Regions from separate parts of the Chryseobacterium sp. CBTAP 102 genome, predicted to be linked through region 3. Evidence: riboswitches for the same ligand, from Rfam matches in the RefSeq annotation. Region 3 holds a riboswitch; each other region holds the start of a gene.
The links. Region 3 has a riboswitch for cobalamin ahead of metE (5-methyltetrahydropteroyltriglutamate--homocysteine S-methyltransferase). Riboswitches for the same ligand answer to the same signal wherever they lie in the genome.

Region 1: it holds a riboswitch for cobalamin, as region 3 does, so the genes downstream of both, C8D70_RS12720 (T9SS type A sorting domain-containing protein) here and metE (5-methyltetrahydropteroyltriglutamate--homocysteine S-methyltransferase) in region 3, are expected to answer to the same signal.
Region 2: it holds a riboswitch for cobalamin, as region 3 does, so the genes downstream of both, C8D70_RS05945 (acyl-CoA thioesterase) here and metE (5-methyltetrahydropteroyltriglutamate--homocysteine S-methyltransferase) in region 3, are expected to answer to the same signal.
Region 4: it holds a riboswitch for cobalamin, as region 3 does, so the genes downstream of both, C8D70_RS03995 (TonB-dependent receptor plug domain-containing protein) here and metE (5-methyltetrahydropteroyltriglutamate--homocysteine S-methyltransferase) in region 3, are expected to answer to the same signal.

The regions. Positions count from the first base shown of each region.
Region 1 is NZ_QICX01000008.1:72,727-77,547, forward strand. Features, by position in the region: gene dnaG (DNA primase) at 1-640, shown strand, start outside; gene clpP (ATP-dependent Clp endopeptidase proteolytic subunit ClpP) at 753-1,439, shown strand; gene C8D70_RS12720 (T9SS type A sorting domain-containing protein) at 1,679-2,785, opposite strand; cobalamin riboswitch at 2,848-3,040, opposite strand; gene C8D70_RS12725 (esterase-like activity of phytase family protein) at 3,275-4,543, shown strand.
Region 2 is NZ_QICX01000003.1:148,618-153,438, reverse strand. Features, by position in the region: gene C8D70_RS05955 (HD domain-containing protein) at 317-907, shown strand; gene C8D70_RS05950 (DUF4932 domain-containing protein) at 975-2,348, opposite strand; gene C8D70_RS05945 (acyl-CoA thioesterase) at 2,508-2,891, opposite strand; cobalamin riboswitch at 3,006-3,186, opposite strand; gene C8D70_RS05940 (hypothetical protein) at 3,221-4,021, opposite strand; gene C8D70_RS05935 (ATP-binding cassette domain-containing protein) at 4,052-4,714, opposite strand.
Region 3 is NZ_QICX01000015.1:22,121-26,941, reverse strand. Features, by position in the region: gene C8D70_RS17650 (alpha/beta fold hydrolase) at 1-32, shown strand, start outside; gene C8D70_RS17645 (VOC family protein) at 84-452, shown strand; gene C8D70_RS17640 (hypothetical protein) at 555-1,097, shown strand; gene C8D70_RS17635 (Lrp/AsnC family transcriptional regulator) at 1,183-1,644, opposite strand; cobalamin riboswitch at 1,840-2,026, shown strand; gene metE (5-methyltetrahydropteroyltriglutamate--homocysteine S-methyltransferase) at 2,200-4,503, shown strand; gene C8D70_RS17625 (hypothetical protein) at 4,680-4,821, opposite strand, start outside.
Region 4 is NZ_QICX01000002.1:137,460-142,280, reverse strand. Features, by position in the region: gene C8D70_RS04005 (cytochrome c peroxidase) at 1-1,034, shown strand, start outside; gene C8D70_RS04000 (transporter) at 1,046-1,993, shown strand; cobalamin riboswitch at 2,087-2,273, shown strand; gene C8D70_RS03995 (TonB-dependent receptor plug domain-containing protein) at 2,382-4,415, shown strand; gene C8D70_RS03990 (YncE family protein) at 4,412-4,821, shown strand, end outside.

The DNA.
Region 1 (4,821 bases), on a different contig from region 3:
GAAGGAAAAAGCAGCTCCAAAGATGGAGATTGTTCCTTTGGATAAGGAAAAAGAAGATCCTTTTCTGTATGATGTACTGTTCATGGAAAACAAACTGGTAGATCATATGCTGATGTTCGGAGATATTATTCTGAAAAGAAAAAACGAACAGAATGAAGAATATGAGATAACTGTTATTGAAGAAATCCTTCATCATTTCGAAGAGGAGCAGTATACATTTTTAGTCAGAGAAAATGAAATTATTATCAATCAGGTGAGGGAAGGGATTCAAAAAGATGAACTCAGAAGTGGAAACTTTTTTGTATCTTTTATGGACGAAGAAATCACCACAAAGGTTGTAGATGCTCTGATCCCGCTGGATGAGCTTGAAAACTGGGCTTCCAGAAATATTTACCCTCCCAATTATGGTGATAAATTGGCAGATCAGATTCAGGGAGATGTTCTGTTACATAAATACAGATATATTGATTATCTGATCAGGGAAACAGCCAAAGAACTTGATCAGTACAGCAGTACAGATGAAGTAAAGTATTATGAGCTGATCAAAAAAATCACTTTACTGAAGCAGGCTTCCATACGGTTGAGCAATATCATCGAATATTCGCCTATCAAAGGGATTTATGTAGATAGAAAAAGATAATTTGAAGTCAGATTTTTTTGATGTTCTGTGACAAAAAGTCCTATAAAATTTTAGGAATAAATATTGTAATTTAAACTTCGAGAATATTTTAAAAATAATACATAATAGAAATATGGACATTAAAAAGGAATTCAGAGATTTCTCTGTAAAACATTTAGGAAACAACGGTTTGGTTACCGATCAGTATATGGGAATGTATGGCCCAACGAATCTTACTCCGTACATCATGGAAGAGAGAAGATTAAACGTTGCCCAGATGGACGTTTTCTCCCGTTTGATGATGGACAGAATTATCTTCCTGGGAACAGGTATTGATGATCAGGTTGCAAACATCGTTACGGCTCAGCTTTTATTCTTAGAAAGTGCTGATCCTTCAAAAGATATTCAGATCTATATCAACTCTCCTGGTGGTAGTGTTTATGCAGGTTTAGGTATTTATGACACTATGCAGATCATCAAGCCGGATGTAGCGACTATCTGTACAGGTATGGCTGCTTCCATGGGAGCTGTATTACTGGTTGCCGGAGAAAAAGGAAAGCGTTCTGCGCTTAAACATTCCAGAGTAATGATTCACCAGCCTTCAGGAGGTGCGCAGGGGGTCGCTTCTGATATGGAGATCAACTTGAGAGAGATGTTGAAACTGAAGCAGGAGCTTTATGAAATCATCGGCCATCACTCAGGACAAACATATGAGTGGGTAGAAAAATCATCTGACAGAGATTACTGGATGACTTCTGAAGAAGCTAAAGGCTACGGAATGGTAGATGAGGTTTTACAAAGATCTACTGAGAAAAAATAATTGATGGTAATATCATAAGAAAACCGCACCCATCTGGTGCGGTTTTTTTGTTGAATCAATTATGGATTTTGAACTGTATTCTTGATTATTCAGAAGGAATCTGTAATCCAGGCCAAACTCCAACTGAAGATGTAAAAATTCCCATCCTTTGGAAAGGTCGCGAAAATTCAAAGAATTTTTGACGGGGTGATTTTCCACATATCCTCATTAAAAAAGCGCCTTTTTAAAGGTACTTTTCTTTATTTCTTAACCATCTTATGTATCGTGGAACTATCATTGGTTTTAATCTCAACAAAATAAACACCTGTGTTTAAAGAATGAACATCAATCTTAGTAACCTGAGAAGTCATTATTTTCTGTCCTGTAGCTGAATAAATATTCACTTCTTTCAGTTTCTCAGCCGTTTCAATCTGAATGAAATTACTTGCCGGATTTGGATAAACACTGAATTTTTTCTTTGTAACAGAAGAAATCCCTAAAGTCAGCTGTGCCTCGGTGGGTGTAAATGGTCTTCTTTGCCCGAAACTTAATCCAAACCAATCCTTATTGCCCAGTTGAATCTGAGAAAGATTGGCTTTCGCTTGCCAGCTTGATAGGTCTTTTCCTTTATACAATTTCCAGCTGTCTGATCCGGAAGTATTTCCGGTAAAGGAATTTAATGATAGGGTAGTAATCTGATTATTCGCTGATGCAAAATTAAAATAGGAATCTTGAGCCTGGATCAATTGTAACGCCTGTTCAGCAGTGATGCTTCCGTTATATTTAATTCCATAAACAAAAGAATTGGCATTCCCGTTAGCATTATCAGTTCCGAAATCAATAACTATTAGGCTTTTATTACTTCCGCTTCCCACCCAGTTTGTAACCTGAGACGGAGTAAACCATGCAGAACTGTAGGCTGGAACGGGAGGAGAGGGAGGAATATCATAATGATCAAGGCCGTATGTAACCCCATACCATTTTCCGTCCACCAAAGGAGTATAACCTACCCCATTGTTCCAAGTCATGTTTGATGAGCTGGATCCAGACCATGTTATCCAGCTGTCATCAGTAGTGGATGTGTGATGATTATAATTCAGAATAGAAAGATATCCTGTAGGAATGTCAACCTGCATTTTGGATTCTGCTGCCACAATTGCATTGATAAGATCTTCCATCAAAAGGCCATCGCCATCAAAACGGTATCCCCATGCATAAGAATTGGGTGTGCTGTTGTCATTAAAGTCCGCAATGAAATATGCTTTTTTAGATCCGGTTCCTACCCAAAATTTAATGTCGTTTTCTGTGAATTGGGCCGATAATACCTGCATGCAAAGCAGTAAGAAAAAAAGATAAATTTTCCTCATGATATAATTAATTTAAAGTTTTATTCCCGAAACTTATCTTCAGAGTAGAAACAGTTGGTTCTCTGAAGTCAGTATTCTAAGGCAGGTCTCCTGGCTCACATCTTACAGCTTCCTTCCCGGATTTTAAGATCCAGTGGATTTTTGTGTGGTAAGTTTAAACAGTTTACAGTTGCGGGTACAGCTCAAGATTTGAATATCATTCTCACTTGATTCCCTATTAATGAACATTGTTCAGCCTTAAAACGCTGCAAATATATCATATAAATCTGTGAGTCCGTTTTGTGAATTATTATTTTTCAGATATTCTTAAAAATTTGATTTTCATATTGATTGTTTACTCAACCGGATTATTGAATTTTTATTTATAAATCTGTTGTTTTTGTGTTCACTTTCAAACTATTTTATCTGTTCTATTGTTAAAAAACAATTATCATTATATTCAAGATCAGTTTACAATCAATTTATACTTTCGCAGCCATAAAAGTAAATATGAAAAAATTGCTATTGTCTGCCGTAGTGCTGGCAGTATTGGCTTCATGTAAAAATGATGACGATACCACAATGATTAATCAGGATATTAATTATTCCAAACTGCCTCAGGAATTTCCATTTACAAAACTTGCTGCCATCAATGGAGTAGATGTGATAAACGGAGGATTTGGCTCCGGTGCAGCCGCTCACCCTACAAGAAAAGGTGAATTCTACGTCATTACGGATAGAGGTCCTAATACCGATTTCCAGAATGGTAAAAAGTTTCTTGCTCCTAATTTTACCCCAACCATTATGCATTTTAAAATCAATGCTGACGGAAATATAGAGGTAATTAAATATATTAAACTTAAAAATCCATACGGACAACCAATTACCGGACTTCCAAACCCTGTCGGAATGGGAAGTACTGGGGAAATTGCTTATGATGCTTCCGGCAATATTTTAGGGACAGATAAATATGGATTGGACAGTGAAAGTATTGTTGCTGCTGCTGATGGTACATTCTGGGTTTCCGATGAATATGGACCGCACATTGTGCATTACAATGCTGATGGAATGGAGATGGAGAGAATAAGCCCGATTGGGGTAGATACAGGACCAAGAAAATTACCTGCTGTTTTAGCCAAAAGAAGAGCCAACAGAGGAATGGAAGGACTTTGCATCACTCCGGATGGAAGAACGCTGGTAGGAACAATACAGTCAATGATGCTTGTCCCCAGCAAAGCATTGGCAACCAATACCACTTTAACGAGAATTGTCACTTTTGATATTATTACAGGGCAAACCAGACAGTTTTTATATAGACAGGACGGAGGTGCTTCTGATTCGGTGTGTGATATTACCGCATTAAGTAACAATGAATTCCTGGTGATTGAAAGAGACGGAAATTTCGGTTCTCAGGGAGGTATAAAAAAAGTATACAGAATAAACTTAAGCAATGCCAGTGATGTAAACGGAGCTGATATAAATGCTGTAGACGGAATGAAAATTAACGGTAAATCTTTAGAGCAATGCTCATGGGATGAAATTAGCAATGCCGGAATAAAGCCTGTTACCAAAACATTAGCCGTAGATCTGGTAGCAAAACTGGGCTACGAACACGATAAATTCGAGGGAATTGTTTATTTGGGAAATAATAAACTGGCTGTTTTCAATGATGATGACTTTGGAGTAGTAGATGATGGAAACGGAAATCCAAAAGCCAAAATTTTACCTAAGACAGGTAAAGTAGACAAAGGAACGATGTATGTAGTCGATATTCAATAATTGGATTTTTTTTAACGAAAAGCGGCGGGATCGAAGATCCCGCCGCTTTTTATTGTGAGCTAACCTTTCTCTTTTTAAAGAAAAATCTATATACTAAAAAAGTTTGTATCAGAACGTTTCCAATGAATATGAATACCGCCTGATAAGTTGGAATAATGGCATAGAAGGGCAATGATTTATTAAATAAAACTGCTGGAAATAATGCCAGAACCTTGATCAGAGCCAATAGATAACTCAAAAAGTCAGGTTTTATGCCAATTAAAAACTGATCATAAACA
Region 2 (4,821 bases), on a different contig from region 3:
AATATACTGATAATCAAATAAATAATTTTCGTTTAAAATTTATTGGAAATAGATTTGAATGAAAAATGGTGAAAAAAACACTTAAATTTTAAGTAAGAATGAAAGAAATGAAGAGAAAAGAAAAGTAACCAGCTATCATTCATTACTCATTATCTGATTTTGAGGTCCGTATCAGTATTCGTATTTTTGTTAGAAATAAAAACACCTAAATCATTTGTAAAAAGTAAATCTAAAAGTACTTACAAAAGAAAAGATAAATAATAAACGGGTAACCACAGGGTATGCTCTTCAGAACAATATAACAGAGAAAAGTAAAATGAAAATTCAGAAAGAGATCAATTTTATTCTTGCAGTGGATGCACTTAAAAATGTACAGCGAAGAAATTATAATGCAGATGATTCCCGAAGAGAGAATACGGCGGAACATTCCTGGCAGATTATCATTCTTGCCCAGATCCTTTATCCGTATGCTAAAAACCGTGCAGATATTGATTTATTAAGGGTGATAAGAATGCTTTCCATTCATGATCTTGTGGAGATTGAAGCGGGAGATACTTTTATTTTTGATGAAAAAGCAATGGTAGGAAAATTTGAAAGAGAGAAAGCTTCAGCCCAAAAAATCTTTGGAATTCTGGATGAGCCTTTACGTACAGAATTTTTTAACCTGTGGCTTGAGTTTGAAGAAGAGACAACACCGGATGCTATTTTTGCCTGCGGGATCGACAGGATTATGCCGTTTATTTTAAATTCCCATACTACAGGAAAGAGCTGGACGGAAGCAGGAGTAACAGAAAAACAAATCCGAAATATGCTTGAAAATGCTATCAGCAGAGCATCGGATGAAATGGGAGAGGCTTTTGAACTTCTTTTAAACAGAAGTCTGGAAACGGAAAAAGTGTTGAAATAATAAAAAAAAAGACACTGTCCGGTTATTGATTGGGCAGTGTCTTTTTTTATGGATATCTCATGAATTTTTATGAGGCCAGCAATAAATAGTTATCAGGGTTTAATAAAACTCCCTGCTGCGAATAAAATCCAGCCATACTGTTCCATACATAAAACCTCATTTCAAAATTCCTGTAAGTAGTTTCCAGTTTAAATTTCACCTGTTTTCCGTCTTTGGACCACACCGGGTTTTTCACGGTAATTATTGTATTACCGGTTTCTTTTCCATCTACATATTCGAATAATCTCAGTTGAAGAGTCTGTGTTTTTTTCATAGGCTCCGTGAATTGTACCACTATATTGTTGAGATCAGCTTTTTCAAAATCTTTGTTATTGGCATTCACAACGGATGGCTGAGAAATTTTGTTTCCTATTTTCTTCGTCCATTTTAATAATGGGACATATAATTTTTCCAGCTTCTTTTCCTTTTTATAAAGCTCTGCAACCTTTTCAGAAAACAGGGTCTGTGCAATAAATCCACGTCGGATATTCACTTTGTGATAGATCGCAGAAAGGCTGTCTGTTTTTTCCTTTGGAAATTTTTCTTTGATAAATAAATCGTAAACAGCCCATGTCATATATTCATTGAATGAACTGATACCCGGATATCCTGACTTCTTATCCCATTTCGCCAGACTGAAGCTTTCCGTTATCTCCTTTGAATACTGATCTGAAACAGGATTAACATAACCATGATCTATTTCTGAAAATACGGTGTGATTATCCAGAAGTCTTCGGGCAATATTATTTTTTAAATTTCCAAGGATAAGATCTTGTCCGATATCAGGGAAGTCAACGGTTAATGAACTGTTGATGTCTCTATGGCAATTCTGTCCGCCTACCAGAGGAGAAATGGCGATAACATATTTCTTATCTCCTTCATTGGCTGGTCTTGCTGCTATTTTATCCAAAAAAGCATAGGTGTCATTGATGTAATAATACTCTTTGTAGTTCGAGATGATGGTATTATAAAACTGCTGATGATTTTTATAAAAGGTTCTATAATTCGATTTCTTCACAAAATCATTAATTAGTTCCAGGTTTTCATCTACTTCTTTGGGACCAAATGAATTGAATGGGAAATCTCTTTTAAGTAAACCACTTTCATCAAAAGAAAATGCATAGAAATCGGTTCGAAAACCTAAGAATTTTTTCCAGTCTTTTCTGGAATAGTTTACTTTTTTTAATAGGGGATGATCTTTTACAGGCTCAAAATAAGACATGATTTCATCATAATACGGAGGGATTTTCTGGACGTCATATGGATCTGTTTTACCGTATTCTGTGAGTGCTAAAATGATATTTCCCAATTCATAACTTTCCGGGAGTTCAATTTTGACGTCTTTTTGTGCTGTTAGTGATACTGAAAGGATGAGTGTAATGATTAAAATAATTTTTTTCATGTAATATTAGTTCTTCTATAGTTTTAGGAAAAGGGTAAAAAATTTCCTGAGGCCTAAATTAAAGAAAACCTGAATGAATTCCAATCATTATCGTCAATACGTAAATAGATTGTTTTGAATGGAAAAATTTCGGGCGGCCAAAGGCCGCCCGAAATTTATTTATAGTATCTGAATTGGTTTTTTGAATTCATCGATGGCTACAAAAGTAAAATCACCTACAATAGCTTTTTCTCTTTCATAGGAATACATCTGTTCAGTGTAAATTTCAACATTCACTTTCATACTGGTTTTTCCCACGTATGAAACTTTCCCGATCAGTTCCACAATGGTTCCGGCAGGAATAGGTTTTTTGAAATCAATCTTATCACTGCTTACGGTTACCACTCTTTTTCTGGCAAAACGGGTTGCTGTGATAAAAGCTACTTCATCCATCAGCTGCATGGCTGTACCTCCGAAAAGAGTGTCATAATGATTGGTAGTGTTAGGGAAAACCGCTTTAAAGATTCTGGTTTCGGATGCTTCAATTCTTTCTTCTGTAGTCATATATCATTATTAATTAAAGCGATAAGAAATGATTGGAAACAACAGAATAATGACAGGAACTTACAGAATTCCTGAAACAATCCATCAGATCAATACAACTTCAAATCGCGAAAGTTACATGTTTAAGAAAAAGGCAGGTCTCCTGACTTGTAACATCATTTATCTCCTTCCCATACCTCGCACAGTGGATCTTTGATAAAGACTTCAGTTACTTACAGTTGCGCGACAGTCCGTGATTTTCACACGGTTCCCTTTTAATCTGCAGTGATGCAGAACCAATTTCTGTGATGAATAAGCGTAAAAACTTTTCGAATGCAAAAATAATGAATTTATTCCGGATTATGATAAATAATCTGGCTGATTACTCTTCCTTTCTTAATTGTCCACAGGGTAGTATATCTGTTTTCTCCTGAACCATTGATCATATAAAGAAAAATATTATCATTGTCAAGAGATGTTACTCCTACTTTCTCAAAATCCATGGTAGGCTGGAACATATTTTTGATAGCTTCTCTTACAAAAACAGATCCTCTTCCGGGCTGCTGCACTCTGATGGATTTGATTTCGGTCATTCCTTCAGGAAGGTCATTTCCAATTCCCCACGGTTTTACTTTATCAATGGTAAGAATCTTTCCATCCGCATCTTTTTCCTTTTTACGGTATCCTGCATTGGAAGGATAAATATCAATCACCACTTTGCTTCTTTGGGCAGTAGGGATTTTAGGATCCGAATTGTCGGTGAAAATAAGGGATCTTCCATTTTTAGATTTAGATGGAGTATAGGCGGGAAGCTGGTCCACATATGCAATACGCCCTTTATTCACCATACCTTCTTTATCAAGAGTTTCATACCGTACAAAAGGCTTGTCGTCATCCTGTTTTTCCGGATATTTGATCCAGATCCATTCTGTTTCTCCCGGAGCCGGTTTTACATAAACAAATACATCTCCTTTGCGCATACGGATCTTGTCTACAATTTTTCGGTAATCGTCTTTATGTACACGTACGTTAGCATATCCTTCCTCAGCTTTTACCACTCCAAAAGGAACTTTTGTCTGTGCCTTTACAAAGGTTATAGATAAGATACTGATAGCGGATAAATAGAATGCTTTGTTTATGAAAGTCATCATGAAATTTTTTTGATCTTCCAAATATATAAATTAAATGCTTTTCGGAAGATAATTATACCGCTGCAGTTCACTTAAATCTTGTATTTGTTTCAGATGACCGTCTGAAAGCAGAAATATACGTTCAGAAATATCCAGAACATCTTTAAAATTATGATCAGAAATAATGAAACCTTTATGTGCTGACTCCCGCAGTATATTTTTCTTTAATTCTTCAGTAACCTTTGGAGAAAGACTATGGAATGGCTCGTCCAGTAAAATAAAATGGGCTTCAGAATAAATAATCATCAGGGTTTCAATAATTCTCTGTTCACCTTTAGAAAGGTTTTTAGGTTTTTCATGGAGGAAAGGCTGTATGAATTCTGAAGTAAAAAGTAGTTCAGTATTCTTTTGATTGCAAAAAAGAGGAATCAGGTTTTTGATTTTTACATACCTGGGTAAAAAGAGATCCTGTGGTAAGTAAGCAATTCTGTTTTTTCTATCGGAAATGGTTTTCAAAATGGTATGATCATATCTTATAAACTGCGTATTACCATGTTCAATCCCGAAGATAATTTTTAGAAGCGTTGATTTTCCGCTACCATTTCTGCCTAATAACCCTGTAATTTGCCCTGTTTCACATCCTATATAAATATCCTGCAGAATTTTTCTTTCATTAAAAGATTTTGTTACACTATCAACATGAAGTTTACTCATAAAAACAATGTTATAATTTTTACAATAACCCCTGATACTATTGTTCCTGCCCAAAGAAAAATCCTTGAAAACCCTGAATTGGCATAAAAGTAATATTCGCTTTTAAA
Region 3 (4,821 bases):
TTCTAAACTATCTGAATGGCTTTTTGAAATAATTAAGGCCATTAGAGGGTTGAAATCTATTTATAACGTTCAAAATCTACAAAATGAATACAAAATTTGAAGCAGGAATTAATATTGCTATAAAAATTCCCAAAAATAAATACGAAAAAACAGTTGCTTTTTACCGGGATATTTTAAAATTGGAGGTTGAGGAAAAACCAATACAAAATCCCACTGTTTCCAGAACACATGAAGTAAAATTTGGACATAATATGATATGGCTGGATTGTGTAGACAATTACACTCATTCTGAAACATGGCTTCAGCTCACCGTACCCGATGTAGAAGCCGCTACACAATATCTGCTGTCAAACGGTATGGAAACCTGTGACGAAATTGAAGAACTTCCTGAAAATATGCACTGGATTACCGATCCTGCCGGCACCGTATTCAATTTGCAGGAAAGAAAATAGTAAAAAACAGAAATACAATGTGTAAGAATTGCTTAAAATGAGGCTGTATCCAAAATTTTAATACCTTTAACCATCAAATCCTTAAAATTTTATAATATTCTCATGCAGAAAAAACCATTCAATTTTATTGCAACCATACTTTTTCTGGTAGTAAGTGTGACTGTATTTTCACAAAAAACAGCCGCTTTGGGTTCTTTATTGGATAGAAATTCAGAATTTATATTCCCGCAAGCTCCTGATAAAATCTCAAAAGCGTTGAACGTAAAAGCCATCTTTTATGAAGATGCCAATGAAGAAAAATATGCCAAATGGCCCATTAAAACAGGGCTGGAACTTTATTGCAGCTTGGGAAAAGATAATACTGTGAATGAGATGTTTTTTGTTGCTTCAGATAATAAACCTGTAATTGTTGAGGGACTTCCTTTTGGTCTTGTTCTGAATAAAAGTACATTACAGGACAGTAAAACGAAGTTCAGGAAGTACAATGCCAAAACACAGAAATTAGCAGCAGACAGTGAATTTCCAGATGGATCAAAACTGGTTTTTAAAAAAGGAAAACATTATGCAACATTATTTTTCGACAGCAAAAACCTTTTAAAATCATTAGGACTTACAGAAGAAATGATTGATCCGGCAGCTAATTAACCTAAGGGAGGCTTCAAAACAATATAAGACCTGTCATTATCTGGCGGTGTTTTATTCTTATAATGAAGCCCTAATATAAATTTAATTATATTGTTAATCCATAGTTGTTTTTTACCTCAGCCATCACAAAAGTACTGTGAGTGCTGCCTATAGAATCTACAGATCCCAGCTTGTTAAATACAAAATCCTGATAATGTTTCATATCTCTTACCTGAACTTTCAGAAGGAAATCAAAATCTCCGGAAATATTGTAACATTCGGCAACTTCTTCAATTTCTAAAATTTCTTTTACAAAATCATAGCCTACAGACCGGTCGTGAATTTTGAGCTTGATCTGGCAGAAAACCGTAAATCCGCGGTTCAGTTTTTCAGCATCGAGAATGGCTGCATACCTTTTGACAAAACCTTCCTGTTCAAGCCTTTTTACCCTTTCAAAAACCGGAGAGGTAGAAAGGTTCACTTCTTTTGCAAGTTCCTTAACGGTCAATTTTGCATTTTTCTGGAGCAGCCTGAGCAGCTGTAAATCCTTATTATCGAGTTGTTCCACAGAATATTATTCTTTTAAATGATTAAAACAGTCAAATCTACAGAATTATATGCTCTTAATTTTATTTTTAAAAGTTTAATTTGCTTAATTATTTATTGTGAATTGTATTTTTATTCGGTATTCCTAATTTTACACAAAATTAAAAACTTTTACTGATAATCTTTGTTAGAGGTAAAAGTACAGTTCTTTGCAGATACTTCATCAAACAGGAAAGGTTTTACTTAAGGTAGATTAATAGGGAATCGTGTGCAAATCACGAGCTGTCGCGCAACTGTAAGTAACATGCCAAAAGTTTCTGTCCTTGCATATCCACTGCCAAAAACGGGAAGGATGACGGAAACTGTTACAAGTCAGGAGACCTGCCTTTACTGAATTGACAATGCTTTCGCGGGCTGAAGCTTTTGGGTCATACAGATGATATATCAGATATGTATTTTCTCTCAATTGGAAATGCATTGCCTGCTATATCATTATTTCCTGAAATTTCCTCCGCAAAAACATAACGAAGCATTTTAAAGGACTTTCACAATAAGTTTAATTAAAAAGTTTAAAAAAATGCAAACTCACATCCTTGGCTATCCGCGTATTGGTAGCAAAAGAGAACTCAAAAAAGCCTGCGAGCAGTATTGGTCAGGTAAAATCCTTCTGGAAGAACTTTTGAACACCGGAAGAACTATCTGTACCCAAAACTGGAATATCCAGAAAGAAGCAGGGATAGATCTTATCCCATGCAATGATTTTTCATACTATGATCAGGTATTGGATATGAGCCTTGTGGTAGGAGCAATTCCTGCACGGTATCATGAAGTAGTGCTTAAAAAAAACAATACTGAGCTTGATCTTTATTTTGCCATGGCAAGAGGCTATCAGAAAGACGGATTGGATATTACTGCCATGGAAATGACCAAATGGTTCGATACCAACTATCATTACATCGTTCCGGAATTTTATAAAAACCAACAGTTTAAGCTGAGTTCAGATAAAATTTTCAATGAATTTGCAGGAGCAAAACAAGCTGGAATCAATGCGAAACCGGTTATTATCGGGCTGGTTTCTTATCTGCTATTAGGAAAAGAAAAAGAAGAAGGATTTGATAAGCTGGATCTGGCCGCAAATATTCTTCCAGTCTATATAGAGATTTTAACCAAGCTTCAGGAGCAGGGTGCAGAATGGATTCAGTTTGATGAACCTTTTCTGGCATTAGATTTAACTGAAAAAGCCAAAGAGACCTATCATTCTGTGTATGCCGAAATCAGAAAACGATTTCCAAAACTGAAATTTATTGTAGCCACTTATTTCGACGGATTAAAAGATAATGCATCACTTGCCGTTTCACTTCCTGTGAATATATTGCATGTTGATCTGGTGAGAAATCCTGAACAGCTGGATGATATTCTGAATAATATTCCGGAAAATTTAAGCCTTTCATTAGGGGTAATTGATGGTCGGAATATATGGAAAAATGATTATGAAAATTCGCTGTCTTTCATTACAAAAGCTGTTGAAAAATTAGGATCTGAAAGGATTTTGATCGCTCCATCATGTTCATTGCTTCATTCACCTTGTGATCTGGATTTTGAAACCCATCTTAACCCGGAAATTAAAAGCTGGCTGGCTTTTGCTAAACAAAAAGTAAAAGAAGTAGTAACACTTAAAGAACTTGTTTCCAGAAAAGAAAATGAACAGATTCTTGAAGCATTCGCAGAAAATAAAAAAGCAATTGAAAGCAGAAGAACTTCTTCTCTTATTCATAATCACCAGGTAAAGCAAAGAGCAAATGCTGTTTCTGAAAAAGATGCTCAGAGAATAAACCCTTTCAAAATCCGTAAAAAAGAACAGCAGGAAGTATTGCAGCTTCCTTTATTCCCAACCACTACAATAGGGTCATTCCCGCAAACCACAGAGGTAAGAAGCTGGAGAGCGAAATTCAAAAAAGGGGAACTGACCGCAGAACAGTATGATACTTTACTGAAAGAAGAAACTCATAGAACAATCGGCTGGCAGGAAGAAATTGGTATCGATGTACTGGTTCACGGAGAATTTGAGCGTAACGACATGGTAGAATACTTCGGAGAACAGTTGGAAGGATTTGTATTCACTAAAAACGGATGGGTACAAAGCTACGGAAGCCGCTGTGTAAAACCTCCGGTGATCTTCGGCGACGTTTCCCGCCCGGCTCCGATGACGGTTTATTGGTCCCAATATGCCCAATCCCGGACTGAAAAATGGGTAAAAGGAATGTTGACAGGCCCGGTTACCATTTTGCAGTGGTCTTTTGTCCGTGATGACCAGCCCCGTTCAGAAACGTGTAAGCAGATTGCTTTGGCTATTCGTGACGAGGTGGTAGATCTGGAAAAAGCAGGAATCAGAATTATTCAGATTGATGAGCCTGCCATAAGAGAAGGTCTTCCATTAAGAAAAACCGACTGGCAGGACTATCTGAAATGGGCTGTAGAAGCTTTCAGAATTTCAGCAAGCGGAGTGGAAGATGCTACCCAGATCCATACGCATATGTGCTATTCAGAATTCAATGATATTATTGAAAATATTGCCGATATGGATGCCGACGTGATTACGATAGAGTGTTCCCGCTCTCAGATGGAACTGCTGAACGCTTTTGCAGACTTTAAATATCCGAATGAAATTGGTCCGGGAGTATATGACATCCATTCACCAAGAGTACCATCGAAAGAAGAAATGATTGAACTGCTGAGAAAAGCTCAGAATGTAATTCCTGCCAATCAGCTTTGGGTAAATCCGGACTGCGGACTGAAGACCAGACACTGGGACGAAACTGAAAAAGCTTTAATAGCAATGGTTGCCGCCGCTAAAGAAGCCTCAGTAGAATATGCGGTCTAGAAAAATTTAAAATAATTAGATTCAATAATTCAGATCGTGTTATGATTTTCATAGCACGATCTGTTATTTTAATAATTAAAGTATAGTTAAGAACCATTCTGACTTAAAATTTAAGCAAACTGTCTTCATAATCTTAACATCTTAATAGTTAAAAAAAAGTTGGAACGTCTTCATTTTTAAAAGTTATATTTTACAAATGCCCCGATATTTTCCAGGGTCTTTTTTCCGTTATTAAACTGATCAAAATTGGAAGCAAGTCCGTACATCATTTTATCCTGTTTTACTCCCAGTCTTATAAACTGAAGGCCTCTGGGATAT
Region 4 (4,821 bases), on a different contig from region 3:
GCTCTCTTTGGATTTTCATCATCCTGACAAGCCTTTTGGTTTCATGTTCTGACGAATATGAAGGAATTCCTATTGATAAAGATGAACCTTATAGCTTAGAATATCCTTCAGGCTTTCCCAAAATGACGTTTGATATTACCGGAAATCCTGTTACAGTAAATGGAGTAGCTCTTGGAAAAAAACTGTTTTATGAAGGAAAGCTGTCCAGAAATAATACTATTTCCTGCGGGTTCTGTCACATTCAGGAATATGCATTTACCCACCACGGCCATAATGTAAGCCATGGGATAGATGATAGATTAGGAATAAGAAATGCACCACCTATTCAGAATATGGCTTTTCTCAAAAATTATACATGGGACGGGGTAAGTCATAATCTGGATGAAAGATCTCTGGTTCCTATTACTACAGATTTTGAAATGGACAGCTCTCTTCCTGAAGCAGTAGGAAAACTGAATAGTGATGCGAATTACAAAAAAATGTTTAAAGCAGCATTTGGTGATGAAAAGATCACTGGAGACCGTATTCTTAAGGCTATTTCTCAGTTTATGGCAACAATGATATCGGCAGATTCCAAATATGATCAGATGATGAAAGGAAAAGTATCTTTTACCGCTGAAGAAACACAGGGAATGTCCCTTTTCCAGAATAAATGTGCATCATGTCATTCAGGAGAATTATTTACCGATGAGAGCTACCGAAATACAGGAATGTATTATAACGCCCAGTTCGATGACAGAGGAAGATACAGGGTTACTTTAGATTGGAATGACAACATGAAATTCAGAGTTCCCAGCTTAAGAAATGTAGAATATACCGCACCTTATATGCATGACGGAAGATTTTACAGCTTAGAGGCGGTACTTAATTTCTATTCAGACAATGTTGAAAATCATCCAAATCTTGATCCTCTTTTAAAACAGAATGGGCATACTGGTATTCCCATGACGGGTCAGGATAAACAGTATATTATAGCTTTTCTGAAAACACTATCAGATAAGAGTTTTATATCCAATCCAAAATTTGCAGAATAATTTATAGAAACATGAAGAAGATTATAGTAATCATAAGTTTGATCCTGTTGAGTCAGTATCAGGCGAAGACCATTATAGACAGTGCATATATTGCCCCGGAAACCTTTAGCAGATTCAATTTTGATGATGATTGTGATGCCTGTGGCTGTGCGGCAGGAAACGGCTCTTCCGGCTTTGAATCTTTGCTGAATCCACAGTTTGTCGGAATCAAATACTTTGCCCAGCATTACAAAGCCAAAGAAAACTTATTTGTAAAAGATCTTACGCAGGATCAGTATTTTAATACCCTGCAGCTTTGGGGAAAAATTCCACTGACTAAGAAACTGAGTGTTTACGCAAGTCTGCCATTCCATTTCCATGAAAAGAAAACCATGCAGGGAGATATTAAAATCAATGGAATAGGGGATCTTAATCTGATGGGAATTTACCAGCTGATGAGTTCCAAAGATAATTTCCATCATCTGAGCGGAGGTTTGGGCTTGAAAATTCCTTTAGGGAAATTTGATGAAAAAGGAACATCCGGTGTCAATCCAAGTTTTCAGCTGGGAACCGGAAGCTGGGATTATCAGGCGGCTTTGAATTATAAATTTCAGAAAAATAAAGTTGCCGTATTGGTTAACACAGATTATACAATCAAAACAGAGAATAAGAAAAATTACCGTTTTGGAAACCAGTGGAATTATGCTGCAACAGGTTTTTATCAGGTTGCAGGAAATGAAAAGTCTGTTTTTTCTGTAAAAACGGGAGTTCAGGGAGAAGTATATGCCCAGAATAAGCAATTTGATGAAGCATTGCCTAACACTGCCGGGAGCGCTTTGTACGGAAAACTGGGATTTGAAGCTTCTTATAAAAAGCTGAGCCTGGGAAGTGAAATTATGCTTCCCATGTATACTCATCTGGCAGGAGGAGATATTGAAGCCAAATCAAGATTCAGTATTTTCCTGAATATTGGAATTTAGGGCAAACACCCTCCATAAAACCATGTTAAAGCTCCTTCGGGAGCTTTAATTGTTTATCAATCATGATTTTAATTGGGGATTAGGAATAATTATTTATCTTTGCCGGGATTTGGTGAGCCGTAAAAAGCTCTTAAAAGGGAATCCGGTGAGAATCCGGAACAGACCCGCTGCTGTAAGCTCCGCACCAAAGTTTTTGAAGAATATATCCACTGTTTTTTTAATGGGAAGGATTTCAAAAATGGAGTAAGTCAGAAGACCTGCCAGAAAATAATCGTTTGACGCTTTCGTGGAATAAAGCTTAGGACATCAATGATTCTGTGCAGTGACCGCTGTGCTTTGTCGTTGTATTCTTATACCCATTAGCGTCTTCATTACCCTAAATGAGCTAATGGCGGCAAAACTAACTACTTCTGCAATTTATAAAGCTGTTTTCACCATACTTGTGATCACATCTCAATTTTTGTCTTCTCAAACCAGGAAAAAAGACAGTCTTCAGGAAGAGACCATTAAAGGAATCAATCTATACAAAAAGAATTTTAAAGAAATCCTTCCGGCACAAACCTTACAGGGCGAGCAGCTGGAAAGATTGAACAGTCATTCTGTTGCAGATGCACTGCGGTACTTTTCAGGAGTTCAGATCAAAGATTATGGAGGATTAGGTGGTTTGAAAACCATTAATATCCGAAGTATGGGAAGTCAGCATGTAGGGGTTTTCTATGATGGAATTCAACTGGGTAATGCCCAAAACGGACTGGTGGATTTGGGAAGATATTCCTTGGATGATCTGGAAGAAATATCATTGTATAACGGACAGAAAAGTGAGATTTTCCAACCGGCAAAAGACTTCGGATCTTCGGGTTCTATTTATTTACAGCCTAAAACACCTGTATTTAAAGGAAATAGGAAAACCAATCTCGTTATAAGAGCTAAAAGTGCGTCTATTGATCTTTTCAACCCTTCATTCCGATTGGAACAGAAGATTTCAGACAGGGTTTCTGCCAGCTTCAGTGGAGAATTTATGCAGAGTGACGGAATTTATAGATTTCGATATGCCAAGAAATATCCTGATGGACAGCAGGCCTATGATACCATTGCGAAAAGACAGGATTCAGACATCAAAGCAAAACGTTTTGAAACCTCTCTCAACGGAACTTTGAATAACGGAAGCTGGAATATCCGTGGTTACGGTTATATTTCAGACCGTGGAATGCCGGCACCTATTGTGAATGGCCGTTTTGGAGGAAGGGGAGCGAGACTATCTGATGAAAATTATTTCGTACAGGCCAATCTGAGAAAAAAACTGTTCCCGAAATTTGAAACCCAGCTGAAAGCAAAATTTGCTTATGATTATACCCATTTTATGGATACGGTTCGTTCGCAGTCTATTATTCATACCGATAATACCTATATCCAGCGGGAACTCTACCTTTCCTCATCCAATATCTATTCTATTACGCCCAATTGGGATATCAGCCTGAGTGGAGATTTTCAGTACAATAATCTGGATGCCAATCTGGATAACTTTTCTTATCCTACGCGTTACACAACATTGGTAGCATTGGCAACAACCTATCAGTGGAACAGGTTTAAAATTCTGGGAAGCCTTTTAGGAACCTTTACATTTGAGGAAGTAAGAAAAAACAAAAGACCGGGAGATGCCAGAGAGTGGACACCTGCCGTATTTATGAGCTATCAGCCGGAGATCATTCCGGAGCTTACCCTCAGAGCATTCTATAAAAGGATTTTCCGGCTTCCAACCTTCAATGATCTGTATTATACCAATATCGGAAATACTTACCTGAAACCGGAATTTACCAATCAGTATGACGTAGGATTTACTTATCAGAAGAATTATAACAACCGTTTCTTTAAAACTTTTTATGCTAAAGTAGACGGTTACTACAATAAAGTACAGGATAAAATTGTAGCCGCTCCAAACGGAAGTATGTTCCGCTGGCTGATGATGAACCTTGGATTGGTTGAAATAATTGGAGCCGATGTAAATGTACATACTGAACTTCAGCTGGGAAAAGTAACCCTTCGACCTTTGCTTTCTTATACGTACCAAAGTGCAAGAGATATCAGCGATCCGGAAGATACCTTTTACCGTAATCAGATACCTTACACGCCATGGCACAGTGGGTCTTTCAGTCTGATGGCAGATTATAAAGACTGGAGTTTCAATTACAGTACAATGTATGTGGGAGAAAGATATGATGTGAATCAGGATAATATTCAATACAATTATGTGCAGCCCTGGTATACTCACGATCTGTCTGTTCAGAAAAAATTCAACTGGGCCAATCATCAATTCAAAGTAAGCCTTGAGGCGAATAATATTTTCAATCAATACTATGATGTGGTCATCAATTATCCGATGCCCGGAAGAAACTTTAAACTTATTCTAAACTTCACCTTATGAGAAAACTAAACTTTTATTTTTTATTTCTGGTATTAGCTTTTCTTACCTCATGTCGTACAGATGATATTATTGTCCGTCAGGAAGTGGTAGAAGGACTTCCCTCAGAAAATACATCCATAAAGGGCTTCTATATGCTGAATGAAGGGAATATGGGCAGTAATAAATGTACCCTGGATTTTTTTGATTACACCAAAGGAACTTATTACCGGAATATTTACGCAGAAATCAATCCGAATGTGGTAAAAGAACTGGGAGATGTAGGAAATGATATTAAAGTGTACGGAAGCAAACTCTATATCGTTGTCAATGTTTCCAATAAAATTGAAGTGCTGGATGCCAAAACGGCGAAACGTATTACTTCTATTCCATTGCAAAACTGCAGATATCTAGCTTTTAAAAATGGGAA